DNA from 2 places in the Glaciecola sp. 1036 genome. Region 2 is predicted to be linked to the other one. Evidence: predicted binding sites of a transcription regulator. Region 2 holds the regulator's gene; the other holds the start of a gene.

Region 1 (15,814 bases), on a different contig from region 2:
CATTAGTTGCCGGGGTAATTATCAGAGCCGGTGACACAGTGATCGATGGTTCCGTACATTCTAAATTGAACCGTCTAAAAGACGCGTTGCAAGCATAACGGGGATAAGAGCATGCAACTTAATTCCACTGAGATTGCAGAACTGATCAAAAAGAGAATTGAACAGTTTGATGTAAAAAGTGAAGCGCGAAATGAAGGAACTATCGTTGGTGTAACTGACGGTATCATTCGTATTCACGGCCTTGCAGATGTTATGCAAGGTGAAATGATTGAACTTCCTGGCGGACGTTACGCCATTGCACTAAACCTTGAAAGAGATTCAGTAGGTGCGGTTGTAATGGGTCCATACGCAGACCTTCAGGAAGGTGTAAAAGTTAACTCAACAGGTCGTATTCTTGAAGTACCAGTAGGCGAAGCTCTACTTGGTCGCGTTGTGAATACGCTTGGTGAGCCAATTGATGGTAAAGGCGCAATTGACGCTGAAGGTTTTGAACCTGTAGAAAAAATTGCCCCTGGTGTAATCGAGCGTCAATCAGTAGACCAACCAGTACAAACTGGTTATAAGTCTGTTGACTCTATGATTCCAATCGGTCGTGGTCAGCGTGAGTTGATTATCGGTGACCGTCAAACAGGTAAAACGGCTTTAGCTATCGATGCCATCATTAACCAGAAAACTACTGGTGTTAAATGTGTATACGTAGCTATCGGTCAAAAAGCATCTACTATTGCTAACGTAGTACGTAAGTTAGAAGAACACAACGCAATGGCGCACACTATTATCGTTGCTGCTTCTGCGTCTGAGTCTGCTGCATTACAATATTTGTCAGCATATTCTGGCTGTACTATGGGTGAATACTTCCGTGACCGCGGACAAGATGCACTTATCGTATATGATGATTTGTCAAAGCAAGCGGTTGCTTATCGTCAAGTGTCACTACTTCTTCGTCGTCCGCCAGGTCGTGAAGCTTATCCTGGTGACGTTTTCTATCTTCACTCACGTCTACTTGAGCGTGCAGCTCGTGTAAACGCGAACTATGTAGAAAAATACACTGACGGTGAAGTGAAAGGTAAAACAGGTTCATTAACCGCACTACCTATCATCGAAACACAAGCAGGTGACGTATCAGCCTTCGTACCTACAAACGTAATATCAATTACCGACGGTCAGATCTTCTTAGAAACTGACTTGTTTAACGCGGGTATTCGCCCTGCGGTTAACGCCGGTATTTCGGTATCTCGTGTTGGTGGTGCTGCACAAACCAAGATCATCAAAAAGCTTGGTGGTGGTATTCGTCTAGCACTAGCACAGTATCGCGAACTAGCAGCTTTCTCTCAGTTTGCATCTGACCTTGACGAAGCAACGCGTCAACAGTTAGAGCACGGTGAGCGAGTAACTGAATTAATGAAGCAAAACCAGTATGCACCACTGTCTGTGGGTGAAACTGCAGTTTCATTGTTTGCTGCTGAAAAAGGCTATCTAAAAGATATCGAGCTAAACAAAGTATTAGATTTTGAAGCTGCCCTACACTCTTACATGAACAATGAAAGAGCTGAGTTGATGAAGACAATCAACGAAACGGGTAACTACAACGATGATATTGAAAACCAACTAAAAGAAGCTTTTGATACATTCAAAGCAACCCAAACTTGGTAATCAATTCGCCTCGTTAAATGCGGGGCGCATTGTTGAGTAATCGGAGAGATTGTCATGGCTAGCGGAAAAGAGATAAAAGGTAAAATTGGGAGTATTAAAAATACTCAAAAGATTACCAGTGCAATGGAAATGGTTGCTGCTTCAAAAATGAAGCGTGCACAAGAGCGTATGAGCTCTGGCCGTCCATATGCAGAAGCAATGCTAAAAGTGATTGGTCATATTGCAAACGGTAACCTCGAATATCGCCATCCATATTTGGAAGAGCGTGAGGTGAAAAACGTAGGTTTTATCGTAGTGTCAACGGATCGCGGTCTATGCGGTGGTTTGAACACTAACGAGTTTAAAGCTGTTGCTCAAAAAATTCGTCATTATAAAGAACAGGACGTAAACGTTAAGTTTGCAGCCCTTGGTTCAAAAGCGATTGGATTCTTTGGGCGATACGGTGGTGAAGTACTTGCTGCTGAATCAGGCTTAGGTGACAAACCAACGTTAAGCAGTGTCGTTGGTGTAGTAAAAGTCATGTTAGAAGCATACGACAAAGGCGAATTAGATCGCATTTATTTATGCTACAACAGCTTTGTGAATACTATGTCGCAAGAACCATTGATCAATCAACTGTTGCCTTTGCCTAAATCGGAAGATCAGGCGCTGCAACATCGTTGGGACTACATCTATGAACCAGACCCGAAAGAAATTTTAGAAGGTTTGATGAAGCGTTACATAGAGTCTCAGGTTTACCAAGGCGTGGTAGAAAATGCAGCTTCAGAACAAGCTGCGCGAATGGTAGCAATGAAAGCCGCTACCGATAACGCTGGTAACCTTATTGATGAGTTGCAGTTGGTATATAACAAAGCGCGTCAGGCCGCAATTACGCAAGAAATCAGCGAAATTGTCGGTGGTGCTGCTGCGGTTTAGGTAAAGAATTTTAAGTTTAAGAGGACAAATTATGAGTCAAGGTAAGGTCGTCCAAATCATAGGTGCTGTTGTGGATATTGAATATCCACAAGATCAAGTACCTCGTGTATACGATGCACTAAAAGTGACCGAAGGTGACTTAGCAGGACTAACATTGGAAGTACAACAACAGCTTGGTGGTGGTGTTGTGCGTTCAATCGCGCTAGGTACTACCGATGGTTTACGACGTGGTATCCCAGTAGATAACACTGGTGAACCAATTCAAGTTCCAGTAGGTACAGCTACTCTAGGCCGTATCATGGACGTATTAGGTAACCCTATCGATGAAGCTGGCCCAATTGGTGAAGAAGAGAAAATGTCTATTCACCGTGAAGCGCCAAGCTACGAAGACCAATCAAGTTCAGTTGAATTACTTGAAACTGGTATCAAAGTAATCGACTTGGTATGCCCATTCGCGAAAGGTGGTAAAGTTGGTCTGTTTGGTGGTGCCGGTGTTGGTAAAACTGTTAACATGATGGAGCTTATCCGTAACATCGCAATCGAGCACAGCGGTTATTCAGTATTCGCTGGTGTTGGTGAGCGTACTCGTGAGGGTAATGACTTCTACCACGAAATGAATGAATCAAACGTACTAGATAAAGTATCACTAGTATATGGTCAGATGAATGAACCACCGGGTAACCGTCTACGTGTTGCTTTGACAGGTCTAACTATCGCTGAAAAATTCCGTGATGAAGGCCGTGACGTTCTTTTCTTCGTAGATAACATCTATCGTTATACTCTAGCGGGAACAGAGGTATCTGCATTGTTAGGTCGTATGCCTTCTGCGGTAGGTTACCAGCCAACACTTGCTGAAGAAATGGGTGTTCTACAAGAACGTATTACGTCAACTAAAACGGGTTCAATAACTTCAATCCAAGCGGTATACGTACCAGCGGATGACTTAACTGACCCATCACCAGCCACTACCTTTGCTCACTTAGATGCAACAGTTGTATTGTCTCGTGATATCGCGTCTTTAGGTATTTATCCAGCGGTTGACCCACTAGATTCTACTTCACGTCAGCTTGATCCTCTTGTAATTGGTCAAGACCACTACGACACTGCACGTGGTGTTCAATCAGTTCTTCAACGTTATAAAGAATTGAAAGACATCATCGCAATCCTAGGTATGGACGAGCTTTCAGAAGAAGACAAGCAAGTGGTATCACGTGCTCGTAAGATTCAACGTTTCTTATCTCAACCTTTCTTCGTAGCAGAAGTATTTACTGGTTCTCCTGGTAAGTATGTAGCGCTAAAAGATACGATTGCTGGTTTTAAAGGCATTCTTGAAGGTGAGTACGATGACCTACCAGAACAAGCGTTCTACATGGTTGGTTCTATCGAAGAAGCAATTGAGAAAGCGAAAAAGTAATCACCTAACGGCTAGATTACAGGAGGCCCAACATGGCAATGACAGTTCACTTGGATGTAGTTAGCGCAGAGGATTCGATTTTTTCGGGTCTTGTTGAGCACATGCAAGTTACAGGTACAGAAGGTGAGTTAGGTATTTATCCTGGTCATACACCTTTAATTACTGGAATTAAGCCTGGTATGGTGCGAGTCGTTAAGCAATACGGCGAAGAAGAGCTCATTTATGTAGCCGGCGGAACGCTAGAAGTTCAGCCTGGTCAAGTGGTTGTACTGGCTGATACAGCAGTACGAGCTGATGACTTAGATGAAGCTGCTGCCCTTGATGCTAAAAAACACGCTGAAGATAAAATAGCAAATGCTAGTGCGTCTGACTTCAATTATGCTGAAGCAGCCGTAGAATTAGCAGAAGCCATTGCGCAACTTAGACTGATTCAAAAGTTACGTAAATAATCGCTTTACCAGTCAAATCTAAAAACCGGTGCATCGCACCGGTTTTTTTATGCCTGTGAATATGTTCCATATGGAACATATTTGATCAATGGGTATAAAAGAAGAGTATATTCTAGAATTAAGCAAATAATGTTTTCTCAATAGCATAAACCTGTAGTCTATGCCGATGAGCTTCACTTATCTTGAACCAACTGGATTTAAAAATGGCAAAAAAATCAGACAAATTCGACTTTATTCTTTATGGAGCGACTTCATTTGTAGGTCAAATCATGTGTGAATACTTGGCAGACTATGATGACGAAAAGATAAGCTGGGCGATGGCCGGGCGAAACGAATCGAAATTGCTAGAAGTAAAAGAAAAATTCGGATTAGAACAGGTACCGCATTTTGTCGCTGATGCAGAAAACGAAGTACTAATTGAACGAATTTGCCTAAAAACAAAGGTAATTATTTCAACCGTGGGTCCATATGCTTTATATGGCGAACCTATGGTGAAAATGTGTGTTAAAACTGGCACTGACTACTGTGACTTAACCGGCGAACCACAGTGGATTTACGCAATGATTAATAAATATCATGAACAGGCTAAACAGACAGGTGCACGTATTATCAATAGCTGCGGTTTTGATTCCGTTCCTTCTGATTTAGGCGTTTTTAAGTCGCAACAATTAGCCTTAGAGAAAACCCAACAACCAGCCCTAAGCATTAAAATGCGCGTGAGAAAGTTAAAAGGCGGTGCATCTGGTGGCACTATTGCCAGCATGATGAATATTTTGAAAGAGACTAAACGTAATCCAAAACTAAAAAAGGTATTAGTGAATCCTTATGTTTTATGTCCAGAAGATCATAACTACACCCAGCGCCAGAAAAATCATAAAAAAGCCGAATTTGATAAAGAACTGAATATCTGGACTATGCCCTTTGTGATGGCTTCGATCAATGAACGTATAGTCCACAGAAGTAACGCACTTTTGGGCGATATGTATGGGGAAAACTTTTTATATGACGAGGCGATGTCGGCTAAAAACAGTAAGCAAGCGAAGAAGTTTACCTTTGGCTTAGGTGCCTTTTATTTAGGTGCGAGTATCAGCCCAATTCGCAGCATATTGGAAAAGTATGTGCTTCCCAAACCTGGCGAAGGTCCAAGTAAAAAAGAACAGTTAAAAGGGATGTTCGACATGCGTTTTTACGCTGAGCTATCAAATGGCGAAAATCAAGTAGTGCAAGTAACAGGTGATAGAGACCCTGGATACGGTTCTACTGCAAAAATGTTAGTGCAGGCAGCTCTATGCATTGCTAAAGATATACCAAAGGTAAAAGGTGGCTTCTGGACACCCGCTTCTGCTATGGCTGAACCCCTGACGCAAAGACTGGAAAAGCATGCAGGTATTGAAATACAGCAGTTAGACTAAGTTCTATGAAGGTGAACCTGATTCAGAGCTTGTAGAATATTTGTATTTGGTACTGAATCGGTTTCTAACCAATAATGTTCGGGTTCATACTCAAGGTAAGCTTCTGAAAACTGTAGAATTACAGTATCAACAAGGTGGTATATGGCAACCGGTGTTCTAACATCACTTAGCAAGGCGAAGCAGCGAAGCTCAAGCAATAAGCGCTTGTGCTTGACTTCTATAACGTTCAGTCGCTGTTTGCGACGTTAGCTATTCTAAGGGAGAGAGTGATTGACGGTGAAAACTTTCAAATATTTTGTATTCATATCTATATTAAGCCATTTGGTTATTCAAAATTGCTTTGCAACATCTGATTTCTTTGAGCAATCAAGTGACGAACTTAAGGAAGGGATCGAGAGCAAACACCCAGCTACTTACTTGATCCTAGCAGCCAAACTTTTCGGAGAAGATGAGAAAAACGAGGCTGTAAAATGGTATTACGTTGGTCAGATTCGATTTAGGGCATACTTAATGGCGAATCCAGAATTAGAACCATCTGGAGATCCTGCTCTTTATTCTTCTCTTAAATATATGATTGGCTCCCCAATAAATGAATATGCAGGCTCAGACCCTGACAATTGGGTTGCACTGATTGATAGTGCTTTGATTTGGCATGCTGAAAAACCAAACCATTTCACACCCAAAGACACAAATAAGGAAATTTATAAAGAAATCGAAAATGGCTTCAATGAAATTCGTAACAGAGTTGAATCAAGCAAAGACGAAATCAGAAAGCAAAGAGCAGAAAATGGGCTGGAGAACGGCTAACGACACGTTTAACAGAAATTATCATCACGATAAGCTACTTGCTTCCGTAACAGTCACGCCATAACTGGCTAACTCGTTTACCAACCGAGATAAGCGCTTTTACCAAAAAAGATTCTCCCATTAAAAGAAATGGATCATCTTCAGAACACTATCGCTGGCATAGGCTTCATATATTTGTTATTAGTAAAGAAAAGAGGAACATGGGCTTACTTTTGAGATAATAACGTTCCTTTGGGTCAAGATTTAATTGTCATATAGCTAAGAGGATTGAATAGCATTGGAAACAAGCACCATTATTTTAATTCTCACAGGCCTTGTGTACTCATCGATACTCATTTCTGTCGGTATCTCAGTTGCTGAGGATTTATTTCTATCTTCCTTAGCAAAAAAGTGGCTTATTTTTATCATGATAGCTGTTCCAATATTTGGAGTAATACTAGCAAAGTTCAAAACGCGACAATTAGGATTATCCCCAAATTGCAATTCCCATGGCGATACATTATCAACGTCGGGAAGTAATTACAGTGATTCTGGTGATTGCGGTGGCGGCGGTGAGTAAATGTCATATGTAGACAGATGTTCCACCAATGCGCCGTCCTACAGCTTAAAATGGCGTTATATGCTAAAGAGTAGATTACTTACTATCTTTATTTTTTTAGTAATGTCATTTCATGCAAACTCCGGTGGTAGTACATTTCCTGTTAAAGTTATTGAATTGCGAAATACTGAAACTGAGTTTAAATTGATTGCCAAAGTAGTAGGCAAATTTAATTATGATTCTTCTGGTTGCGAGATAATTTCAATCACTGGCAACTATGATTCCGAAAAATGGAAATCATACGTGAATTTGATCAATCGAAGTCTTCACATAGAAGCTTTGGGAATATTAGAACGAGCAAGCAGAACGCAAAGTCTAGTTAATTTTGGATATATTGGTGCTGGTTTAAAAAAGAACGGTGAATGTAAATATGAGAGCAAAGGATTGTTTCATGATGAGAATGGTGTTTTTTCAATTTACGAAAACATATAACAAGTGTTAAGTAAAAAATGATAACTCGCGACTTTGATATTTCAGTAGATTTAAAGTTTTTGAGCACTAGTGATGGTGGCAGAAAAACACCAGTATTTTCATCATACCGTGGAAAGCATGATTTTGGATTGGAAGAGGTTTTATTAGATGCTGTCCATGAATATGTAGGGACAAATCAAATAATGCCTGGTCAGTCTGCTTATGCTTATTTTACTTTTTTAAGTCCTGAACTCTTGAATGGTAAGTTAACGGAAGGATTTAAGTTTAAAGTTCAAGAGGGGAATAAGATTGTTGCTACGGGGAAAGTATCAAAAATATTCAACAACGCACTTCGATGTAACGCCAAACAATCGATTAAAAACGAATAATAGGCTTTTAGATTAGCAAAGATAGAATAAGGTAAGTATTCACCATAAAAATATCCCTAATTTCTAGGTATGTGTATATTAGCAATAAGTATTTGATTAAATTGTTGGCAATGTTCCCTAGTCAACTTTCCTTATCTAATACCAAACTCAAATAAGGCTGATGCAAGGATAAAACTTAAGGAACAAGATGATTAGAACTCTTTTTGCTACCGCTAGACCCCCATTTTTAGTTCTAGCACCGCTTTGTGTATTAGTGGCATTAGCCTATGCTAGTCACAAAGAATATTCCTATGATCTTGTTAGTGTTGTTTTATGCTTTATTGCTGCTGTGCTCGCTCACGCTAGCGTGAATATGCTAAATGAATATCAAGATTTTAAATCAAACCTAGACACCAACACACAACGTACACCATTCAGCGGAGGGAGTGGCGCTCTACCTATAAATCCCAAAGCGGCTAATGCAGTTAAATGGACAGGTTATTTACTTGCAGTAATAGTCTTCTGTATAGGTTTATTTTTTGTGATCAAAGTAAGCTGGGTGCTGATTCCATTGGGCTTACTTGGTTTAGCTTGCGTGTTATTTTATACACCCTTGATCAACCGAATGCCTATCTTGTGTTTGATTGCTCCTGGTATTGGTTTCGGGCTAGTAATGGTGGTTGGAAGCTTTTTTGTAATGACAGGAAGTTTTGATGACCAACTGCTTATTTACAGCATCCCGGTGTTTTGCCTAGTAAACAATTTATTGTTATTGAATCAATATCCGGACGTAGAGGCAGACAAACAAGCGGGTCGTAAACACTTCATCATATTTTATGGAGAAGAAAATGGGAAATGGATGTATCTGTTGCAGTGGATAATCGCAACCTATACCTGTTTTTTAATTTTGACGCTTAACGACCTCCCAAATTGGTCTTACCTTTTATTAGTTTTGATGTCACTGGGCTTATTTTGTTTTAAAGGCTTATCAAAATATTTGAAACACAGGGATATAAGAAAATTAATCCCTTTTATGGGAATAAATGTGATCATCAGTCTTGCCTATCCGCTACTAATGTCGGTAATATTGTACGTTGATTAATCAAATGATGCGCGAATAATAATCAGAGAAAACTATGAAATACCAAGGAAGTTGCCATTGTGAATCGGTGAAATTCGAGGTTGAATTGCCCGATTCAGTAGAGTGTGAAAGATGTAATTGCAGTATTTGCAAAATGTTCGGCTTGGTACAGATTATTATTCCACTACGAGACTTTACACTATTGTCCGGTGACGATTCTCTTAGCAATTATAAGTTCAACACTGGTGTTGCCCAACACACTTTTTGTAAACATTGTGGCGTTAAAGCATTTTATACTCCGCGCTCAAATCCAGATGGCATTAGTATCAATGTGAATGCGCTTAAAAGATTGCCCAAATATGTCAGTATCGTCGACTTTGATGGGCAAAACTGGGAACAAAATGCAGCTAAGCTTGCGTATAAATCAAGGTAGCTTTTTACAGATTAGTAGTATTTCAATTCGTCCGCTTTTCCTCGGAAAGTAAAATACGCAAACACTGTGTAAGCAGCAATCACAGGTACAACAAATACCGCGCCTATAAATATAATATTCAGAGACTCAGCTGAACTCGCCGCTTGATAAATAGTTAACTGATTCGGTACCACATAAGGGTAAAAGCTCAAGGCTAATCCGACAAAGCTGGTAAAAAATATTACGCAACTCATTAAAAATGGCAGTCCAGCACCCTGATCATCCTCTAGAGGTAAATCTTTCAACACCTTGTATCCAATGGCAAACATGGCGAAACAAGTGATAGGGATAATGGCAAAGAAGTAAGCAAAAGGTGGAGACGTCCACACATTCAGCACATTGACGTTTACAATAGGATTAATCAAGCTTACCGCTAAGATACCGAAAAAGGCCAACATGCCTGACTGCCTGCAGCGCTTGATAGCGTGAAGTTGAATTTCATCTGTGGTTTTTAATATCAACCAAGCGTTTCCGATCAACGCATAAGCAGCAGTGACACAAAAACCACTGAACAAAGCAAAAACCACATTAAGATAGGTATATTCCAATCCAACTACATATAAACCCAGCATAAAGCCTTGGCTAAATGAGGCGATTATTGAACCAATTTTAAATACCCAATCCCAACGTAGTTTATGTTCAGGTTTTACCTTGGCACGAAAATCAAATGCCACTCCGCGCAGTATCAAGCCTATTAACAAAAATGAGGCTGGTAAATAAAGCGCTTTTAGGATGGCACTATGGGCTGCAGGGAAAGCAACCAAGAGCAATCCTACGGCTAATACCAACCAAGTTTCATTCGCATCCCAAAAGGGACCAATAGAAGCAATAGAAGTGTCGCGCCATGCCTCATTGTTCATTGGCAGAGTGATTCCGACGCCTAAGTCGTATCCATCTAGCATTGCATAAAGTAAGATCGAAAAAGCGGTTAACCCTGCAAATATCAATGCTAATGTGTGTTGATCTAACCAGTTCATGCTGCTACCTCCTGAGCGTCACCTTTTTCACTTTCAGGAAGTCCCGGTGGCGTTAAATCATATTCTTCTTCTTTCACCGCTTTTCCAGCCATGCGGAAAATGGTGCTGATATAGGCAATAAGTAAGACTATATAAATTGAGATATACATGGCCAACGTAAAGGCGACGTTTTCACCCGCGATAGTGGTTACCGCATCAGCAGTTTTTACCACGCCATGCACAATGAAAGGTTGCCTGCCAATTTCGGTTACATACCAACCGGCTAAGGTAGCGACCCAGCCAGAAAAGGTCATACCAATTAAGATTTTTAGTTGTAACTTACTCAACGATTTTTTCCGTAAGACGGTAGCTGTGCTCCACCAAGAAATAAAAATCATCAGCAACCCTATGCCAACCATGACACGGAAACTAAAAAACACCGGTGCCACGGGCGGATGTTCACCTTCAAATTCATTTATGCCTTTTAACTCGCCATCGAAATCATGGGTTAAAATAAAACTGGCCATTCCGGGTATTTCCAGAGCATATTTATTAGTTTGCGTTTCAGCATCTGGGATGCCAAATAACACCAAAGGTGCACCATTTACGGTATGCCACAAACCCTCCATAGCAGCCACCTTCGCCGGCTGATGTTCAAGGGTATTTAGACCATGCATATCACCTACAAAAGCTTGAAGAGGAGCCAGTATGGCAGCTGTAATCACAGCGGTTTTTAACGTTAATCGTGGGGCTTTTTTATGATCTTTATATAGCAAACGATAAGCCGATATACCTGCCACTAAAAAGCACACTGTGAGACCAGAACTTAACAAAGTATGTGTGAGTCTGTAAGGAAACGAGGGATTAAAAATAACGGCAAACCAATCAGTGGCGTGAGCGATTCCGTCTCGCATTTCAAAACCGTCTGGGGTTTGCATCCAAGAATTTAGGGCCAGAATCCAAAAAGCTGACATTGTTGTACCAAAGGCTACTAAAAAGGTGGCTAGGGTATGTACCCAACTAGGTACCCTATTTGAACCAAACAACATTATGCCTAACATGGTGGCTTCTAAGAAAAATGCTGTGAGTATTTCGTATGCCAACAAGGGGCCAGCAATATTCCCCACTGACTCCATATATCCAGGCCAATTTGTGCCAAATTGAAAAGACATTGTGATGCCGCTGACAACTCCCATAGCGAAAGACAAAGCAAATACCTTGACCCAAAATCTATAAGCGCGCATCCACACTGGATGGCCGGAAAAATTAAAACGCAGTTTAAAATAAAACAGCAGCCACCCAAGGGCGATAGTGATGGTAGGAAACAGAATGTGAAAACTAATGTTCGCAGCAAATTGAATGCGCGAAAGGATGAGGGCATCCATTAAAAATACCTCGATAAAAAAATAAAAAATCTATTAATGGCTAGCTAATCGACTTTCTTTTGGATCAGCTTATCTTTTAAATCCAACACCTTACCTACACCAGATCCCAGCTTCATTAAGGCATTGAGTTTTTCTGGCGAAAGACTTTGTAAACTTTGGGTCCAGTGGGTGATGTTTTCGAGCAAATCGTGAATCTGATGAATTTGCTGTTGTGCATAGGCTTCTTTTTGATTCGCCGCTTCGTCTAGCATAATGTCGCGCAAAATAGACATGGTAGGGTCTATTTCCCGTTTACGACGTTCTTCGAATACTTTATTGGCCATATCCCAAATACTGCCTTTGGCTTGGTAATAGTCTTTACGATCACCGGCCTTGTATTGGGTTTTCACCAATTGCCAACTGCTCAGTTCTTTTAATCCCATGCTTACATTACCGCGAGATATTCCAAGGCAGTCGCCAATATCGTTTGCACTTAAAGGTTCTTCAGAAATCACCAGTAATGCCAGTATCTGACCAACGGTTCGGTTAAATCCCCATCTGCTACCCATTTCACCGAAATGGAAAACAAAGGTCTCTATCATAGGTGTCATTTGCATCATTTAATTAATTCGGAAGTTTCAGAAATTATTGAAAGTATATAATAAGATTGATTTAGATCAATAAAAATTTCACCATAATTTAAAAATAACAGGTTTGATTTTTAAAAAGAACGCAGCTTATTAGGCGTTAAACCGGTCCAGCGCTTTACCGCTTTTCTAAAATTATTCACGTCGGTAAAACGCATTTTACTGGCTGTTTGCTCGTTTTTTAATTTTTGAATCTGCAAGTAATACATGGCTTCTTGGCGGCGCAATTCATCATGTAATTGTTGAAAGCTGGTACTATGCTCTTTTAACAGACGTTTGAGTGAAGCAGGGCTCATATCAAATAATGCAGCAGCATCAGGCAAGGTGGTTTGGGGCGCTTTTCGCAATATTAAGCGTACTTGTTCAAGCAAACTGTAGCGAACTTTGTATTGGGTTTTAACTTGCTTAAGAGCGTAACTATGTAATTTAGGATTGGCGTCTTTGCAAGTAATTTGGGTGTCATTGTGCGCTATTTTGACCATCAAGGTTGGTGCTTGAAATTCCAATCGCGTGCCTAAGCTTTCTTCATACTCATACATATATTTAGGTCGAGCAAACGGAAAACTAAAGGAAAATTTAAGGCGTCGCCCCGTACAAAGTTTAGATAAACTTACTAGAGCTGCACAACTAGCTTCTTGAATAAACCGCTGCTGTTTCCCAAGCCCAATGGGATCAAAAAACTGTAGGTATAGGGTATCTTCATCTATGTGGTTAAAGGAAGACATAAAGGGATAAAGTTGGGGTTTTAGTAAGGCCATCAACTTTAAGCAATGATGGAAATCCTTAGCGCTAGAAAGCACGTCTTGAATGTCATCAGGCAATAAGTCAATTAGGGTGCGCCCAAACTGAAAACCTAGATCCTGACCCTGACTCAATGTTTGTGCGTTAGCAATTAATGTCAGTAACTGATTACAACTTACTTGAGAATCGTTTTCAAAATCTTGTAAGAATATTCCCGTACCAACAAGCAATTTTTGAGCATCAGCACCTCTTGCTACTGCTAGCTCATATAAGGCTTTAGGCAGCAAGTTAGCCGGTAAAAATTTATCCTTGTTGGTGAAATATTCTAATGGCATCAAGCAGCAACTTCACTCATATTATCAATAGCTTGGTTCAAGGCTTGTAAACTTTGTTCCAGAGGTTGGCCTTGGTTCAAAGTATCAAAGACAAATCTCATGTGGGTAAACAAGGGCGCATTTGCTTTGTGGGGTTTAAAAGCAACAGATTGAATACTTTTTTGTATTTGTAATGCGATAGACTGGGCATTATCAAAATCCGTATTTGGTAGTAAGACAACAAATCTGTCTCCGGCATAACGACATGCCAAATCAGAACTACGCAAATTCATCACTAACAGCTGAGCTACTTCTCGTAAAATTCTATCGCCTTCGGCTAAACCAAATTGACGATTAATTGAGGAGAAACTGACCAAATCAAACACCACTAAACTGGTATTTTGATGCAGAGGAATTTGCTGTTTCGCGCGATCAATAAAGTAGTTACCTCTGTACAGCAAGGTAATAGGGTCGATTTCTTTGTGCCATCGATAATCTAATTCACGACGGTACAACTGGCGATTCAAGGACAATTGTTCTTGATGCCACCAATACAAAGCAACCGACATTACAAGCATACCAATTGCCGCCGGAATCGATTCAACGAAACTCAACCAAGTACTCGACGAATAAGGATCGGTAAATTCGTCTAAGAAATCGATTAACGAAGATGCGGTAAATAAGGTAAGCCCAAGCACCAGAAAAGTGGTAACTCGACCCGGAGGTCTGCTTACCAATACAGCAAACGCCCAAAAGCCGCTTAATAGCAGTATGCTGCCCTCACCTATTACATCCGAGAATTTTATTTGTTGCCAACTGACTAATTCTCCAGACATTGAACACACCATAAAAACCGCTATTACAGTGAACAAATAAGTGATTATCAGCGGCTTGTGCTGAGATAACATTGAAAATGACATGAGCGAATCCAACTAAAAATTTTGCTACACCATGTATAGGGTGCAACATAGATACAAGGGTCATATTGGCTCAAAGATATGACAAAAGCATGAATGTAAAACAAAAGGAAGAGTAATATTTTGCCTAAATAGCCGTATTTTATGGTCTTGCAAGGGGGTCATTTTGGCTCAAGGAGTTTTTAAAACAGCAATTTCTAGCTGAATAAAGATGCCATTCAATAAAGTGAAAAAAATCTGTCACGAATCTGTCATTTAGCCTCAGTAGGGTGTCCGCGATTTTTATTAATATTCACTAAAGGAAAAAGTCCATGAGCATCAAGTTCAGCACTGTGGCGGCGGCAATCAGCCTTTCATTGGCATCTGCACAGGCAATATCACAAGAATCTGCAAGCTTGTATGGAAAGCTGGTTGATCAAAATAACCAAAGTGTCTTTGCTGGCGCTAAGGTTGAAATTAAATCGTTGAATCGTAATTCCCTTTCAAAAACCGATGGCACCTTTAGATTTCCAAATTTACCCACAGGTGAATATGAACTCACTATTACGTATTCTGGCTTTGAACCAATCACTCAAACGGTGACCTTGAGTCAGGGTGAAAACCTCTTACCCAGCATAGTGCTTGTTCCAAAGGGCCAGGTGATTGACGAAGTTATTACTCGCGGTCAACGCAGTGGAAAGGCTAGCGCAATTAATCAGCAAAAAAATTCGACCAACATAGTATCAGTAGTATCTGCCGATGGTATTGGTGATTTCCCAGATCAAAATGCTGCTGAATCTTTACAGCGTTTGCCCGGTATTTCTATTGAACGTGACCAAGGTGAGGGTCGCTTTGTTGGTATCAGAGGTATAGATCCTAACCTCAACAATGTCACCATCAATGGTTTGAATATTCCTTCACCCGAGGCTGGCGTGCGCTCAGTGGCATTAGACGTTATCCCCTCTGAGCTGATTCAAACCTTAGAAGTGTCAAAGTCGATTTCAGCAGATATGGATGCTGACGCTGTAGGTGGTGCTATCAATGTAAAAAGCATCAGTGCGTTTGACCGTACCCAAGATACAACCATAGTATCTTTGCAGGCGAGCCATAATGAGCTTCGATCAGAAACCTCTCCAAAGGCCTCTTTAACAGCAACGCGTTTATTCGATGACAAATGGGGAGTTGCTGCGGCGCTTTCCTATTTCAAGCGGGATTTCGGTTCTGACAACATAGAATCAAATGCTGAAGATGAAGTTGAACAACGTCATTACGCCATTACGCGCGAGCGAATTGGCGGCGCGTTAAACATCGATTAT
Region 2 (15,814 bases):
CTATTAAAACCGTAAACGCCTTATCTCACTATACAGACTGGACTGTAGGTCACGTTCACTCTGGTGCATTAGGCTGGGTAGCTATGGTATCAATCGGTAGCTTATATCACTTAATTCCGGTGTTATTTAATAAATCAAGAATGTACAGCATTAAATTGATTAATGTTCACTTCTGGCTCACCACAATCGGCGTTGTACTTTACATTGTTGCTATGTGGATGTCTGGTGTTCTTCAAGGTCTAATGTGGCGTGCAGTCAATGCTGACGGTACTCTCACCTACTCTTTTGTTGAGTCACTTGAAGCTTCTAAACCATTCTATGTTGTACGCTTCATTGGTGGTGTGTTTGTCGTTGCTGGTATGTTGATCATGGCATACAACGCTTATCGCACGATTCGAGCACCAAAAGAAGAATTAGAAGGTGATGTTGCATTAGGAGCTGCCCAATGAAAAATCCACATGAGTTAGTCGAAAAAAACGTTGGCTTATTAACTATTTTAGTTTTAGTGGCAATTAGTTTTGGAGCATTAGCGCAGATTTTGCCATTGATGTTCCACCAACACACCTTAGAGCCGGTAAAAGGATTACGTCCTTATACAGCGCTTGAATTGGAAGGTAGAGATATCTACATCCGAGAAGGGTGTGTCGGTTGTCACAGCCAGATGATACGTCCTTTCCGAGCTGAAACCGAACGTTACGGTCATTATTCTGTAGCCGGTGAATCCGTTTGGGAACGTCCATTCCTATGGGGCTCAAAACGAACTGGTCCTGATTTAGCACGTGTTGGAGGCCGTTACAGTGATGAATGGCATCGAGTACATTTGCTAAATCCACGTAACGTTGTGCCCGAATCTAACATGCCTGGTTACCCATGGTTGGCAACCAATACATTAGATGGCGAAGATACAGCTAAGAAAATAGAAGTATTTAAAATGTTAGGTGTTCCATATACAGATGAAGACATAGCTGGTGCCAAGGAAGCAGTAAAAGGTAAAACCGAAATGGAAGCCTTAATTGCTTATCTTCAGTCACTAGGGACGCATCTAAAATAATGGATCAAGGTATTATCGGCAGTATATTTACTGTCATCGTTTTCGTAAGTTTTATTGGGATTGTCCTTTGGGTCTTTAGCAGTAGAAACAAAAAGAAATATGACGAAGCTGCTAATTTAGTTTTCGATGACGAAGACAACCAAGAGAAAACCAATAAGAAAGACCAGGAGTCTTAAATCATGAGTATGTTTTGGACAATTTGGATCAGTGTGATAACGCTAGGCTCTATTGCTGGCTGCTTCTTTCTGCTCCGTTGGACACTTGCAAACCAAACAGGTGTTCCCGAAGGCGAAGAAATGGGACATGAGTTCGATGGAATCGTTGAAATTAACAACCAACTACCACGTTGGTGGACCATCCTTTTCTGGATAACTATGGTATGGGGCGTATTATATCTTGCGGCCTACCCTGGACTTGGCGCTTATAAAGGCTTTTTAGGCTGGAAGAGCTCAAACCAAGGTGTATTATCATTAGAAGAGTCAGAACAAGCGCTTAGAGCTGATATTGAAGGTAATGCTTGGAACGAGTATGCAATTCAAATTAAACAAGCTGAAGAAGAGTTTGATCCTATCTTTGCTGAATATGCAAAAATTCCAGTGGAGCAATTAGCAACTAATGACGAAGCAGTACAAGTAGGTAAGCGTTTATTCTTACAAAACTGTGCGCAATGTCATGGTAGTGATGCTAGAGGTCAAAAAGGTGGGTTCCCTAACCTAACTGACAACGATTGGTTATACGGTGGAAGCGGCGATAAAATCAAAGAAACCTTAATAAATGGTCGTCAAGGCGCTATGCCTGGATGGTTAGAGCCTTTAGGTGAACAAGGTGTTGCCGAGGTGGTTGCCTATGCTATGAGTTTGAGTGATCATCCAGACACTGATACCGCATTAGTAGATGCTGGACAAGCTCGCTTCGTAGTTTGTGCTGCTTGTCACGGTATGGACGGTAAAGGTAATCAGTTATTAGGAGCTCCTAACCTAACAGACAACATTTGGTTGTACGGTGGTTCTAAACGAGCAATTACTGAAACCCTTAACTATGGGCGTAACGGAGTAATGCCTTCATTTAAGAAAACCTTGGGTGAAGATAAAATCCACGTTGTAGCATCTTACGTTTATAGCTTATCTAATTAGTCGAGTTACTCGAACTAATTTGGTAAAGTAATTACCAAGAGGAAAGCCTCGTTTTACGAGGCTTTTTTGTATAAATTCAAATCTTAAGTAGTGATATAAGTAAAACAATATGCAAAATGAACAAGTTAAGCCTTGGTATAAACAATTTTGGCCTTGGTTTTTGATTGCAATTCCAGTGTCTTCAATGATTGTTGCCTCAGTAGTGGTTAAATTTGCCACCGACGGCACTAATCACTTAGTCGTGGATGACTACTATAAAGAAGGCAAATCAATCAATCTTCGATTGGATCAAATTGAACGGGCTCGAGAGCTGAATATCACAACCCTACTAGCGATAGACGCGCAAAATGCAACATTAGAGTTTGTCACAGGCTTGCCTGAAACCGGTGAGGCTTTAAGATTGAATCTTTTCCACTCTACTCAACCCCATCGTGATACAGAAATTCTATTAGCAAGAGATGCTTCTGGCGTTTATCGAGGAGTAATTGATTTTCCAGTCGATGGTAAATGGCGTTTAAGGCTTACGCCAATGGATGATAGTTGGAAAATTCAACAACGCATTGAATTACCCAAGTCGTCAGCCGTTGAGTTTAATCCATAGTAGTAGAAAGTGAAATGAGCATAGCTATTGCTGAAGGTTGTTGTTTTCATTGCGGATTACCAAACGAAGAAGGCAATAAATATCCAGTTGAAATAAATAACAAATTACACCACATGTGCTGTCCGGGTTGCCAAGCAGTGGCACAGGCTATTGTCGAAAATGGGCTGGCAAATTATTACGAATTTAGAACAGAGCCCGCTGCACGTGGCGATTCAGCCTTAGATAACACCATGGCTCAACTTTCTGTGTATGACGAACCTGAATTGCAAGAAGAGTTTGTATTTGACCAAGGTAAACATAAACAAATACAGTTGACAGTTGAAGGCATTACTTGCGCAGCATGCGGTTGGTTAATAGAAAAACAACTGGCGAAAGTAAAAGGCTTAAAACAAATTTCAGTGAATGTTTCGGCCAGAAGAGCTTTGGTGACTTGGGACGAAAGCGAAACCAAGCTATCAGGAATTCTGGCGCGCCTCAAAGCTATTGGTTATGCCTCCCTGCCTTTTCATCCTGATGAACACGAAGCGTCGTTCAAAAAAGAACAAAAAAGTTACATGAAAAAGCTGGGGCTTGCCGGCATTATGACCATGCAAGTGATGATGCTCGCCTTTGGTCAATATTTTGATGTGTTTGGGAATTTAGATGCGCAAACACAAGGTTACTTTAATGCTGTGAGCTTAATGTTAACCACACCAGTCGTTTTTTATTCTGCAAGTGTATTTTATCTAAGTGCGCTAAAAGCCATACAGGCTCGAACCGTTAATATGGATGTTCCTGTTACCATTGCCATATTTTCAACCTACATTGCCGGTTTGCTAGCCGTCAATGATGGCAGTGGTGAAGTGTATTTTGAATCTATCTGTATGTTTATCTTTTTCTTGCTAATCAGTCGTTTCTTAGAACACCGTTCACGGCATAAAGCCACTGAAATATCTTCTAATATGCTTAAACTAATCCCTGCTACAGCCAGTAAATTAGTCAATAACGACTGGGTGTCAGTGTTAGCTAAACAGCTTGTTGCTGGTGAACATGTATTGGTCAAAGCAGGTGAATCAATTCCAATAGATGGCAAAATTGTAAAAGGCCAGTCTACTATTGATGAATCTATGCTAACCGGTGAGTTTGAGCCGGTATTTAAAGCGCAGGGGCAACAAGTCTACGCGGGTACCGTAAACCAGCAAGCTAACCTTGAAATCGAAGTGACTAGTCAATTAAAGTTTGCCATGATGAATCAAATTCTTCGCTTGCAAGAAGTTGCTTTAGCGCGAAAACCCAAGATTGCAAAAATGGCAGATACCTTCTCTCGTTATTTTGTATCTATTGTTTTAATGATCAGTGCGTTAACTTATATTTATTGGCATCTGCAAGACAGTACAGATGCCTTTTGGATCACTATTTCTGTTTTAGTTGCAACCTGCCCTTGTGCCCTAGGATTGGCTACTCCCTCTGCCCTAACTTGTGCCATGGCAAAATTGAATAAATTAGGCATATTATTAAAAAGAGCCGATGCTTTAGAGCAAATGACCAACGCCACAGACATAATATTCGATAAGACCGGCACCTTGACTCAGGGTAAATTCTCTATTCAACAAATACATATGTTGTCTGATAAGTACTCACAAGATTACGTTATGCAGTTGGCAACATTCATCGAAAAACGCTCTGAACATCCCATAGCTAAAGCTTTTGACTACGGATTTGACGCCCATGATTTCCAACTAGAAGATTATCAAATCACTATTGGTCAAGGCGTACTAGCAAAGGTGAATGGAAATTTAGTGGTAGTGGGATCTAAACGCTTTATTAAATCGCAACTAAACAATGCAGAGGTTTGCGATACCATTAATGCCAATGTGTATATTGCAATAAATCATGAAATCGTTGCAGCCTTTTTAATTACCGACACAGTATTACCTGAGACTCAAAAAGTGATCAGTGAATTAAATGACTATTCGTTATGTATTCTAAGCGGTGATGAGCAAAAAAACGTGAATAATATTGCAACAGAGATTGGAATTAATCGCGCCGTTGGTGAACAAACGCCTGAAGGAAAGCTCAATTATGTACAACAAGAACAAGCGAAAGGTAAATCATTAATAATGCTAGGCGATGGCATTAATGATGCCCCTGTATTAGCGGCTGCTGATGTGTCTGTTGCGGTCGGAAACGCCTCTGATTTAGCCAAGAATGCAGCTGATGTCATCTTAATCAATCCCAAATTAAATGCCTTGGTTGATTTGATAAGCATGGCGAAACGCACAAAAACTAAAATAAAACAAAATATTATTTGGGCGCTTAGTTATAATGTCATCGTTCTGCCGTTTGCAGTAATGGGCTTACTAAGTCCTTGGCAAGCTGCATTAGGCATGTCCTTAAGTTCGATTATTGTTGTGTATAACTCTACTCGTTTAATGCGTTAAGAGGATGCTATGAGTATAATTTATGTGTTAATTCCCTTGGCGATTATTATAGTAGCAATAGCCATAGGCGTTTTTTTCTGGGCAGTACGAAATAATCAGTTTGATGATTTAGAGCGTCAAGGTTATAGCATCCTTTTTGACGATGATGTTGAAAGTAAAGAAAAAGACAAAAATGAACAAAAAGCTGCATCTGATAAAATAGATGAGTGACCTTTCTATATTTTCGGCATTTTTAGTGGGACTGGCCGGTAGCGTGCATTGTATCGGCATGTGTGGCGGTGTGATTTCAGCGTTCTCCTTCGCGACACCGCCAAATGCGAATAAACAACTTTATTCTCTCGCCTACAACCTTGGTAGGATATTGACCTATGCCTTTTTAGGAGCAATTACCGGATATTTAGGCAGCATTGTTTCCAGCAGTTTGGTAACTGATGTTCCTGTTTTACGTTATGTCAGCATCGCTTTTTTATTTCTGTTGGCATTTTATATTAGTGGGATCTGGCGTTTGCTGTCGCATTTAGAAGCTGCGGGAAAGATTATTTGGAAGCGCATTCAGCCCTTAAGTAAGAAGTTTTTACCGGCCAAAACACCGTTTCACGCCATTGCATATGGCGCCATCTGGGGATTTCTTCCCTGTGGGCTAATTTATTCAGCCTTAACTTGGAGCCTAGCATCCGGAAGTGCTACTCAAGGCGCTTTATTGATGTTTAGTTTTGGGTTAGGCACCCTGCCTTCCCTGTTGATCATTAGCTTTGGATTACAAAGTTTACTGCCTTACTTTCAACACCCTATAAGTCGTTATCTAATAGCTGCGAGCATATTCTTAAGTGGATTAATTTTGCTTTTTCAGGAATTTGGCGTTACAGTGTAGTCACTTAAATCTACATTTATAAAACGCAATGTCAAACGTACCTGAACTTTCCATTCATTGTCAAAGTTGCAGTTTTAGCCATCTTTGCCTGCCAGTGGCACTTAATAAAAACGAATTAGAATCACTTGATGACATCATTGAGCGCAAACGCCCTTTGCATAAACACGATAAATTAGTCAGAGCTGGGGATAAATTTCACAGTTTATATGCGGTACGATCTGGTTCATTTAAGTCTTATGTCAGTGATAAAGACGGCGTTGAACAGATAATAGGTTTTCATTTCCCTGGGGATATTATTGGTTTTGATGCCTTAAAAGAAAACTTACACCAAAGTTATACACAAGCCTTAGAAACAGCTATGGTGTGTGAACTTCCCTATCAAACACTTGAGCAGGTATCAGTTCGTTATCCTAAGCTTAGACAACAAATTATGCGTTTTATGAGTGCTGAGATAAAACACGATCATGATTTAATGATGTTGTTGAGCAAGCGTAGTGCTGAAGAACGTTTATTACATTTCATCAGTCATTTGTCACAACGCTTTGATGAGCGTGGGTTTTCTGCCAGACAATTTAACTTATCAATGACCCGTAATGAAATTGGTAACTACCTAGGCTTAACGGTTGAAACTATCAGTCGTTTATTGACTAGATTTCAAAAAGAAGGCTTAATCAAAGTCGAAGGTAAACTCATTACTATTGAAAACGTTGATGGACTTAAACAGCGCCTTCCTGAATCAGACATTCCATTTACTGCGGTAAACGAATAAGTTACTGACTTTCTAGAGTTTAATTGATCTATCCCAAAGAGGTTATGTTCTATACATAACCTCTTTTTTATATACTGGCTATGTATCAATATAAGGAGATAGACCATGTTTGCTTGTACCCATATTCTCGCCGTTTTCGATCCTCATACCCACGAACTACAACCGGCACTCGCTAGAGCTTTAACATTGGCAAAAAGGGTCGATGGCTGCAAGGTGACTCTTGTATCATGTATTTACGACAGTACTTTCGATATGACGAATATTCTAACGTCTGAAGAAAGATTCGACATGAAACAAGCGCTTGTGCTTAGCCAAAAGGAAAAAATGCAAAAGGCCTTGGCTCAGTATCCGGATGCAGAAGTAAATATTGAGGTTGTTTGGCATAAAAAGGTACATAAAGGACTCGTCAATTTAGCTACCGAAGAAAACTGTGATCTCATCATTAAATCCTGTAAAGCCCATGAAAAAATTGGACAAAAGCTCTTCACACCGCACGATTGGCAATTATTACGCGAAAGTTCTGTGAATGTTCTGATGGTCAAAGATCATGACTGGCCTGACAATGGAAAAATTGTCGCAGCATTAAGTATCAATGCCAATGACAAAACCCACAGTTTACTCAACGACAAAATCGTTGCTACAGCTCAGGCTTTGACCGGCGCGTTAAATGCTGAATTGCATTTAGCAAACACTTTTGTCGGCGCTCCGATACATGTCAGCGTTGAAGTACCTAGCTTCTCAGCCGAAGTTTATAATCAAACATTAAAGGAAAAGCACACTGAATTAATGAAAGCGGTAGCTAAAACTGAAAATATTCCCGAATCCAATTTACATATTGCAGAGGGTTTACCCGAGGATATTATTCCTGAATGGTGCAGTGAATTAGATGCCGAAATGCTAGTACTAGGTTCAGTAGGACGCAGTGGTTTAAGCGCAGCTTTATTAGGAAATACTGCCGAGCACATCATTGACCAATTGAATTGCGATACTTTAGTCGTTAAACCTTAATTCATAGTTAGGCACAGCAAAAAGTACATTATTTTCTATTGAATAATGTATAATTTTGCTGTGTTTTAGTTATTGAGATTGAGTAAAGGTGTTAGCAACCTCTTCCAACAGTTTTAAAAAATTACAAAAAAGAATTCGCCGAGAAACTGGAAAAGCCATTATTGATTTTTCAATGATTGCTGATGGCGATAAGGTTATGGTGTGTCTTTCTGGTGGCAAAGACAGTTATACACTATTAGATACTTTGTTATATTTGCAAAAAGTCGCGCCTATTTCCTTTTCTATAGTGGCGGTTAATCTAGACCAAAAACAGCCTGGTTTTCCTGAGCATGTGCTGCCAGAATACTTGCAAACCTTGGGGGTTGAGTATCGTATCGTTGAAGAAGATACTTACTCCATTGTAAAAGATAAAATTCCTGAAGGAAAAACCACCTGTTCACTTTGCTCTAGGCTTAGACGTGGCATTCTATATACCACTGCAAGTCAAATTGGTGCCACAAAGATCGCGTTGGGTCACCATAGAGACGACATGCTAGAAACTTTATTTTTAAACATGTTTTATGGTGGCAAATTAAAATCTATGCCAGCCAAATTAGTCAGTGATGATGGTAATCATACGGTAATTCGTCCACTGGCCTATTGCGCCGAATCTGATATTGCTAAATATTCTGAAGCCATGCAGTTCCCAATTATTCCTTGCAATCTTTGTGGATCTCAAGAGAATTTACAACGTAAAAACATCAAATTGATGCTTCAAGACTGGAATAAACGTTTCCCAGGGCGCATTGAATCAATGTTCAGAGCAATTCAATCGGTTACGCCATCGCATTTATTGGATCGTAATTTATTTGATTTTGAACAATTAGAAAGTAATTTTGATTATAAAGCACAAGGGGATACCGCATTTGATACAGAAGATAATTTTGTTCAACGCTCCCCCATTGAAGATTCTTCTACTATATCCATAGTAGAAATTAAATAGTAAGGATACTAAGTGAAAATTGGAATTGCACTTGGCGCAGGCGCGGCTAGAGGTTGGGCACATATTGGTATTATAAAAGCCCTTGAGGAACTTGGCGTTAAGATAGACGTAGTTGCAGGTTGTTCTATTGGAGCATATGTCGGTGCAGCATACGCCAGTGGTAAGTTAAATGAACTTGAAGAATGGGCAAATACCTTGTCTGAATGGCAAGTATTTACCTTGTTGGGTATCGGCTTTCGTCGAGGCGGTCTTGCGAGCGGGCAAAAAGTATTTGAAAAACATAGAAATGAATTCTGTGCTAAATCTTTTGAAACTATGCAAAAACCCTTTACTGCAGTGGCAACAGATCTCTATTCAGGTAAGGAAGTCATATTTAATAAAGGCGATATTAATGATGCTATCCAAGCTTCCTGTGCTATCCCTGCCCTATTTGCGCCCATAGAACATGAAGGGCGATGGTTAGTTGATGGTGCGGTTGTAAACCCAGTGCCTGTAAATCAATGTCGTCAACTTGGCGCAGATTTCGTAATCGCAGTAAACCTATCAGCCGATTTTCGACCTGAGTTGATTGAAAAGTTCGAACATGAACATGAGGAAGTGCAACAGCGGACTGACGAATTCATGGAAAAAGGCAGTTCCGGTTTTATGAAACAATGGTTCTCCCCGACGCCAAAATCAGATAAAAAGTCTCCACCTGGGATCATGGGCGTAATGTCGTCTGCGTTAGAGATATTGCAAGCGAGAGTTACAAGATCTCGTTTAGCGGGTGATCCGCCGGATATTTTGATAGAACCACAACTTCGAGATGTTGGCTTATTAGATTTTCATAGAGCGGAAGAACTGTCTATTGAAGGATACAAAGCCGTTCAGCGTTTGTCACAACAAATTCAATATCAGTTAAATATTACTCAAGAAGATTGAGTGAGCGCAGTAATACGCAATGGCGTTTCGGTAAACTCAATGGTGACAAGATCCTTTATGTCTTGCTCTGATAATTCAAGTCGACCATTGATGATTTCGTGACCAGATTTGAGTTTTTCGTAGTTCAAATCGTCAAAGTGAATAACTAGACCAGAAACCGAAGGCATCATAAAAGATAAAAAGCCGCCCATATCTTCAAAGAAAATTGCATACTGATTGAATAACTCAGTCAATTCCTGTTGTGAATATGCATTTTTTACTAATTCTGGAATAGTTTCTAATTGAACAGACATATCGCATTTATTAGCTGCATCATTCAATTGTAAAATGACTTTTGCATTTACCATATTCAGTGCCCGCTCAAGGGGGACTGTAAATCTGTTTTCACTGGTAATATTGATAGGAATCTGTTTTTTATCAGTACTTATTCTAGCCTCGGTTATTTCGCACATAGTTTGTCTTTCTATATGTCTCAAACCAAAGGCAAATTGTAATTTATTAGTGTCTTCACTATTTAATTTGCGTACATGGCTATAAAAACTCTTATATTCTAATACAAGTTCTTCCGCCGCACTTAAACCAGAAAACACACTTAAAACTACAATTAAAAAATACTTCACGTTGAAATTAATTCCCTGTTGATACGAATCATTTGTTTTAATTCTTCAATGTATTCTTCACCACGCTCCGAATACTTGCTTAAACCCTCGACTAACCGGGTCGCCGCTATTTTTTGTTGATTTTCTCTAAGTTCTTGGCGAATTGTACGAAGCTCTTTATAAGCCGGATGGCTATTCAGATTTCTCATGTAGGAGTACATCGCACTAGAAAGATTATCAAATTTAGCTACTTCATGTGATGCGCCATCATTGCGTCGTTTGGGTACAAAGCCGCAATTTTCAACAAAACACCAAAGCCCAAAGAAGTTATAACCTTTTCGAGCAAAGCGAGAAGTTCCCCAAGCAGATTCGTTCGCGCTTTGGATTAGAACTAACTCAGCAGGAATAATATCAACTTTAGCTAATAGTTTGTCGAAAATAACGAGTTCAGGTTGATCCTCATCAACGCGATATTCATCTAACAAAAACGCAAGTTCTCTTTGCTGCTTTTCGGTTAACTCTTCCCCTGCGACATACTTAGCCCGCCAGGCTTGTATATTTTGCCGGACTTTTAAAATATATTCGTTTTGGGACGCAATGGCAGGTTTTAAATAATCAAAGAAAGCTTTCTTTTTTTCTTTAACATTGCTGATTTCAGCGAAATTAGGTACAGGGTCGTCAGAATATTCCACTTCAGGAATATCCATCACCTCGGAAGGCTCTGGTTGCACCAACCAAATGAGTGCAAGCACTAATACTGAAACGAATATCGAAATACCAATAATTTTAAACTTATGCATCGAAAACTCCTGTAGTTTCAGGGCGATTTATCTCTGTAGTAAGGGTTTTACAGAATAAATCCTGATACAAAATCGCTTTTACATTATGTATATACGGTAAAATCCAGATAAAGCCTAACCCAAGGCTCGCAAATCCTGCGAGCATTAGACCGAAAAATATTAAATATAGCAACGCAATTTTATTAAAGTGCTGGTGCGTCATCTTTACGGATAAAATGGCTGCTTTAAGTGGACCAAGTTGCTTATCTGTAATCAATGGAACTATGAATGTTGACACCATATAGACATAAAATGCTGGCAATACAAGCAACATGAGCCCAATTTGGGTAAGTAAATCAATTACCACTGCAACTAATCCAAGTGCTGGTAGGAACTTGAAATATTGGAATATTTGAAATGGACTTGGCTTTAGCTTTCTAGCGGATGTTAGCGACATCATCAAAATACCTGCCCACATCGGGGATATAATTAAGGTATAAAAGAAAAATGCTAAAGAAAAACTTGGATCTTCAATTTTCTGTATATCTTCAATAGAGCTTATATTAAAGGTATTAACCACGTAAACAGAGAAGATCATAGTAACCGCTAAAATGACGACCAACCCTTGGAATAAAGTAAAAGTATTTTGTTTACTGAGCACAAGCGCTCTTTCAAAGAGTTTTCTTACATCTATAGTTTCATTCGGCACTGAATTCTCTGGCAACTGATTTTCCATAGTTTATTAGTTATTTACCACTAGTAGTATGGCCATGCATATTAACACAATCCCCATAGCTCGATCGAACCAATAACCCTTTTGTTGATAAAGTGATCGAATTTTATGGTGGCTCGTCATAAAGCTTATAAAGATAAACCAACATCCTGTAGCAAACGCTAGATAACATCCGTAGATTATTTTAGCTGTTAAGCTGGTTTCTAACGGAATTGCCAAAGAAAACAAAGCGAGAAAAAACAAGGTAGCTTTTGGATTGAGCCCATTGGTAATAAAACCTATCCAAAATGCTTGCTGAGTTGTTTGCACTTTTACATTATTCAGATCTTCAGGATTATCAACTGATGAAGCACTCCGCAAACCTGAAATACCTATATAAATTAGGTATGCCGCGGCTAAGTAAAGCAATACATTGTAAATCCACTGATTGGCTTTGATCAAAAGTCCTATACCCAGCAAAGAATAGGCTACGTGAACTAGAATACCAACACCCACACCTATGCTTGTCCAAATCGCTAGCTTTCTTCCCTGCTGCAAGCTTTGCTTTAACACCACCGCGAAGTCTGGTCCAGGACTGGCCACTGCAACTGCGTGCATGACAGCAATGGTAAGCCAAACACCAAGATCTAAACCCATTATTAACTCCCAGTTTTTATAGGTAAATGCTGCTCTTTGCCCCATTGCGACCACGAACCATCAAATACTTTCAACGGTTTCAGATCTAGCATATCTGCCGCTTGCGCTAGAATACAGGCAGTTACACCACTACCACAGGAAAATATGAGCCCATTTTCTTTTTCAATATCAGCTAACAAATGTGAAATTTCGGCTATTGATTTAAATTCGCCATTTTCCTGTTGTAAGTTTTTATAGTGTAAGTTGACGGAATTAGGAATATGACCAGAGCGCAAACCTACGCGAGTTTCTTGCTCTTGCCCTGAAAATCTACCCGGACTTCTAGCATCTAGCAGGCTATATGTGTTTGTTTCAATATTACTTAATACTTCATCAGCATTCACAAAAACATAGTCTGTACTAGGCTTGGCAACAAATGAATCGATTTTGTTAGCACTGATACAGGATGAAGTTACTTGCCGTTCTTCTTGCAACCACTTTGGTAAACCACCAGACAACACAAATACATCAGAGACCCCTGCACTCTTTAACATAAACCAGACTCTTGAAGCGCAAAAATTGCCAAAATCATCGTACACAATCAAAATATTGTCTGGATTAATGCCTAGTTCATTCATGGCTGTTTCAAATTCATCTAAGGAAGGCATGGTGTTCGAATAAGGACTAGATTTATCAACAACATCATGTTGAAAATCAAAAAAAATAGAGTTCGGAATTCTAACTTCAGGGTTTTGCTTCACAATGTCAGGTTTAACACCCGGCCCCGACGAATCCATAGTGGTAAACAATAACTGAACGTTTTTGTTACGCCAGATATAGTTATTTTCAATGATTAGTTGTAATTCTTGCGTGCTTATAATTGACATACACTTACCCCTGTAAACTCGGGAGCAAGTGTAACATGTAGTTGATTTTCGGTGAAAATAAAATATGAATTTGAAAAATAGTTCTGGTTAAATATTAAGATAGATCTGGCAAAACGGACAATGGCTACACCGTTTTTTAAACATTTCTTTAATGATAGTATTCATCTAGCGCGTTGAAGTCAGGCATTACTTCTTCAAGGGCTTTTTTAGCTTTCTGATAAACCGTTTCTAGCTCTTGCTGATCATCATATTCTTCGTACATGTATTTTCCTTTTACAGGTTAAGAAAAAATTATTGGACCTAGACCATAATCATTAAAATTGAAAGTTCATGGCAAAGAAAGAACGTATTGATTTAATTGTACACAGGCTAATAAAGGACGCAAACTATAGAAAGTTAATGTCAATTCAAATAAACATTTGAGGAAATGGTGCCCGGGGCCGGACTTGAACCGGCACACTGTTATCAGCGAGGGATTTTAAATCCCTTGTGTCTACCAATTTCACCACCCGGGCATGGGTGCTTACCGTAGCAGTAAGTGGAGGCGCCGACCGGATTCGAACCGGAATAGTACGGATTTGCAATCCGCTGCATCGCCATTCTGCCACAGCGCCGTGATTCCAAGTTATAAGTCAAAGACTTAAAATTTGGAGCGGGAAACGAGACTCGAACTCGCGACCCCAACCTTGGCAAGGTTGTGCTCTACCAACTGAGCTATTCCCGCATATTTTGTTTAGCTAGCGTTCTTTGCAACATCTGGTTCGCCAAGCCTTGTCAATCACTTCGTGACGAGGCATGTGCTCTACCAACTGAGCTATTCCCGCATATTTTGTTGCTCACATTTCAAGTTTCGTTACAGCCCCTCGAAATGTGGGCAGAATTCTACCGAGATAAATGTATCTGTCAACTACTAAAATTCGATTATTATTCTGTTCAGCTATTTTTTAAACAGAACGCTGTAAAAATAACCTTTTCTGGGTGTTAATCAATGCGTTTTAGGGCTTTCCATGCCGCATTTGAATATACAATCATGGACCATACCGATAAAAACGCGGCAATCCACAGTAATATTTTACCTAAAAATACCCAATAAATTGGAAAGCCCATAAAATAGTCCAAACCAGACAGCAGTCCAATAAGGGCTAACATTTGTGACATAGTTTTCGCTTTTCCAATCAAATTTACTTTTACGGCGTCAGAAACACCATGCTGGCCCATCCATTCCCTTAAGGCCGATACATAAATCTCTCGAATTAAAATAATGATGGCGGGTATTGTAATATGTGGCGTAGCGAAGGTATGCGTAACCATCACCAGTGCTGCGGCAACGATTAATTTGTCTGCTACAGGGTCTAAAAAGGCACCAAATGCGGTCGATTGTTTAAGTTTACGTGCTAAATACCCGTCAAACCAATCCGTAATAGCGGCTAACCAAAAAATAAATGCGCCAAGTTCACGCGCCCATTTCCAATCTAAAAAATACACCGCAACAAAAACGGGAATCAACACTACTCTGAAAATAGTGATGATATTGGGTAATGTCCAAATCATAAATCTACATCAATAATCTAACTACTGGCTATCTTATCAAACATTTAGCGTTATGAATGCAAATATTCATAGATAGTTTCTGCTAATTCCTTACTAATTCCGGGAATTTTTGATAAATCGTCTTTACTGGCTTTTTTCAGCCCATGCAAGCCGCCTGTATATTTTAATAAACTTTGTCGCCGTTTCGCGCCAACACCAGGTATATCCTGTAATCCTGATGTATTTTTAGCCTTTTGTCGTCGGTTTCGATGCCCTGTAATAGCAAATCGATGAGACTCATCTCGAATGTGTTGTATTAAATGCAGTCCTGGCTGATCCGGCTGTACTGGAATTTGTTGGTGCGAATAAGCAAAGATTAGGGTTTCTAAGCCAGGTTTTCTTGATGTGCCTTTTGCAACACCAACTATTTGCGGCTTACAATCATCCGGCCAATCTTTAAAATGTTGCTCAGCTTGTGAAAGTTGACCTTTACCCCCATCAATTAATAAAAGGTCGGGAATTTTCGCATCTTTATTTGGTGATTTATAACGTCGCTTTAATGCCTGCGCCATGGCCGCATAGTCATCACCAGGCGTAATGCCCTCAATATTAAAACGTCTATAATCTGATTTTAACGGTCCGTTTCGATCAAATACTACGCAGGATGCTACTGTTTGTTGACCAGAAGTATGAGAAATATCAAAGCATTCCATTCGTTTAATGGGCGAATCGGTTTCTAAAATGGCTTCTAAATCAGTAAACCGCTCAAACAAGGATAATTGCTGATTTTGCTGTGTTTCTAATGCATTTAATGCGTTTTTCGACGCTAATTCCAAGTATTTACGCTTTTCGTCTCTAGCTCCCTCATAAAAGCGCACCTTTCTCCCCGCTTCCACCGACAAAACATCTTGAATA

The links. The regulator FNR, encoded in region 2, switches genes on or off when oxygen is low (the NO sensors DNR and NnrR bind a similar motif). The targets are predictions, from matches to a motif close to TTGATCTAGATCAA.
Region 1: a site for FNR is predicted at 12,568-12,581, ahead of ACNKW3_RS18575 (GbsR/MarR family transcriptional regulator). Genes of this name have one in related genera too.

The regions. Positions count from the first base shown of each region.
Region 1 covers NZ_JBLWFH010000020.1:12,735-28,548, reverse strand. The annotation lists gene atpH (F0F1 ATP synthase subunit delta) at 1-98, shown strand, start outside; gene atpA (F0F1 ATP synthase subunit alpha) at 112-1,653, shown strand; gene atpG (F0F1 ATP synthase subunit gamma) at 1,708-2,568, shown strand; gene atpD (F0F1 ATP synthase subunit beta) at 2,600-3,982, shown strand; gene ACNKW3_RS18625 (F0F1 ATP synthase subunit epsilon) at 4,015-4,431, shown strand; gene ACNKW3_RS18620 (saccharopine dehydrogenase family protein) at 4,635-5,843, shown strand; gene ACNKW3_RS18615 (hypothetical protein) at 6,120-6,650, shown strand; gene ACNKW3_RS18610 (hypothetical protein) at 6,928-7,209, shown strand; gene ACNKW3_RS18605 (hypothetical protein) at 7,210-7,680, shown strand; gene ACNKW3_RS18600 (hypothetical protein) at 7,698-8,048, shown strand; gene ACNKW3_RS18595 (prenyltransferase) at 8,236-9,129, shown strand; gene ACNKW3_RS18590 (GFA family protein) at 9,164-9,541, shown strand; gene cydB (cytochrome d ubiquinol oxidase subunit II) at 9,553-10,557, opposite strand; gene ACNKW3_RS18580 (cytochrome ubiquinol oxidase subunit I) at 10,554-11,921, opposite strand; gene ACNKW3_RS18575 (GbsR/MarR family transcriptional regulator) at 11,966-12,517, opposite strand; gene ACNKW3_RS18570 (helix-turn-helix domain-containing protein) at 12,622-13,623, opposite strand; gene ACNKW3_RS18565 (GGDEF domain-containing protein) at 13,623-14,522, opposite strand; gene ACNKW3_RS18560 (TonB-dependent receptor) at 14,831-15,814, shown strand, end outside.
Region 2 covers NZ_JBLWFH010000001.1:71,952-87,765, forward strand. The annotation lists gene ccoN (cytochrome-c oxidase, cbb3-type subunit I) at 1-449, shown strand, start outside; gene ccoO (cytochrome-c oxidase, cbb3-type subunit II) at 446-1,051, shown strand; gene ACNKW3_RS00310 (cbb3-type cytochrome oxidase subunit 3) at 1,051-1,227, shown strand; gene ccoP (cytochrome-c oxidase, cbb3-type subunit III) at 1,231-2,184, shown strand; gene ACNKW3_RS00320 (FixH family protein) at 2,294-2,785, shown strand; gene ACNKW3_RS00325 (heavy metal translocating P-type ATPase) at 2,800-5,205, shown strand; gene ccoS (cbb3-type cytochrome oxidase assembly protein CcoS) at 5,215-5,415, shown strand; gene ACNKW3_RS00335 (sulfite exporter TauE/SafE family protein) at 5,408-6,076, shown strand; gene fnr (fumarate/nitrate reduction transcriptional regulator Fnr) at 6,105-6,845, shown strand; gene uspE (universal stress protein UspE) at 6,951-7,853, shown strand; gene ttcA (tRNA 2-thiocytidine(32) synthetase TtcA) at 7,942-8,835, shown strand; gene rssA (patatin-like phospholipase RssA) at 8,848-9,756, shown strand; gene ACNKW3_RS00360 (DUF2987 domain-containing protein) at 9,744-10,376, opposite strand; gene ACNKW3_RS00365 (glucosaminidase domain-containing protein) at 10,373-11,155, opposite strand; gene ACNKW3_RS00370 (hypothetical protein) at 11,148-11,858, opposite strand; gene ACNKW3_RS00375 (LysE family translocator) at 11,877-12,503, opposite strand; gene ACNKW3_RS00380 (sulfurtransferase) at 12,506-13,369, opposite strand; tRNA gene ACNKW3_RS00385 (tRNA-Leu) at 13,798-13,884, opposite strand; tRNA gene ACNKW3_RS00390 (tRNA-Cys) at 13,909-13,983, opposite strand; tRNA gene ACNKW3_RS00395 (tRNA-Gly) at 14,018-14,093, opposite strand; gene pgsA (CDP-diacylglycerol--glycerol-3-phosphate 3-phosphatidyltransferase) at 14,351-14,917, opposite strand; gene uvrC (excinuclease ABC subunit UvrC) at 14,971-15,814, opposite strand, start outside.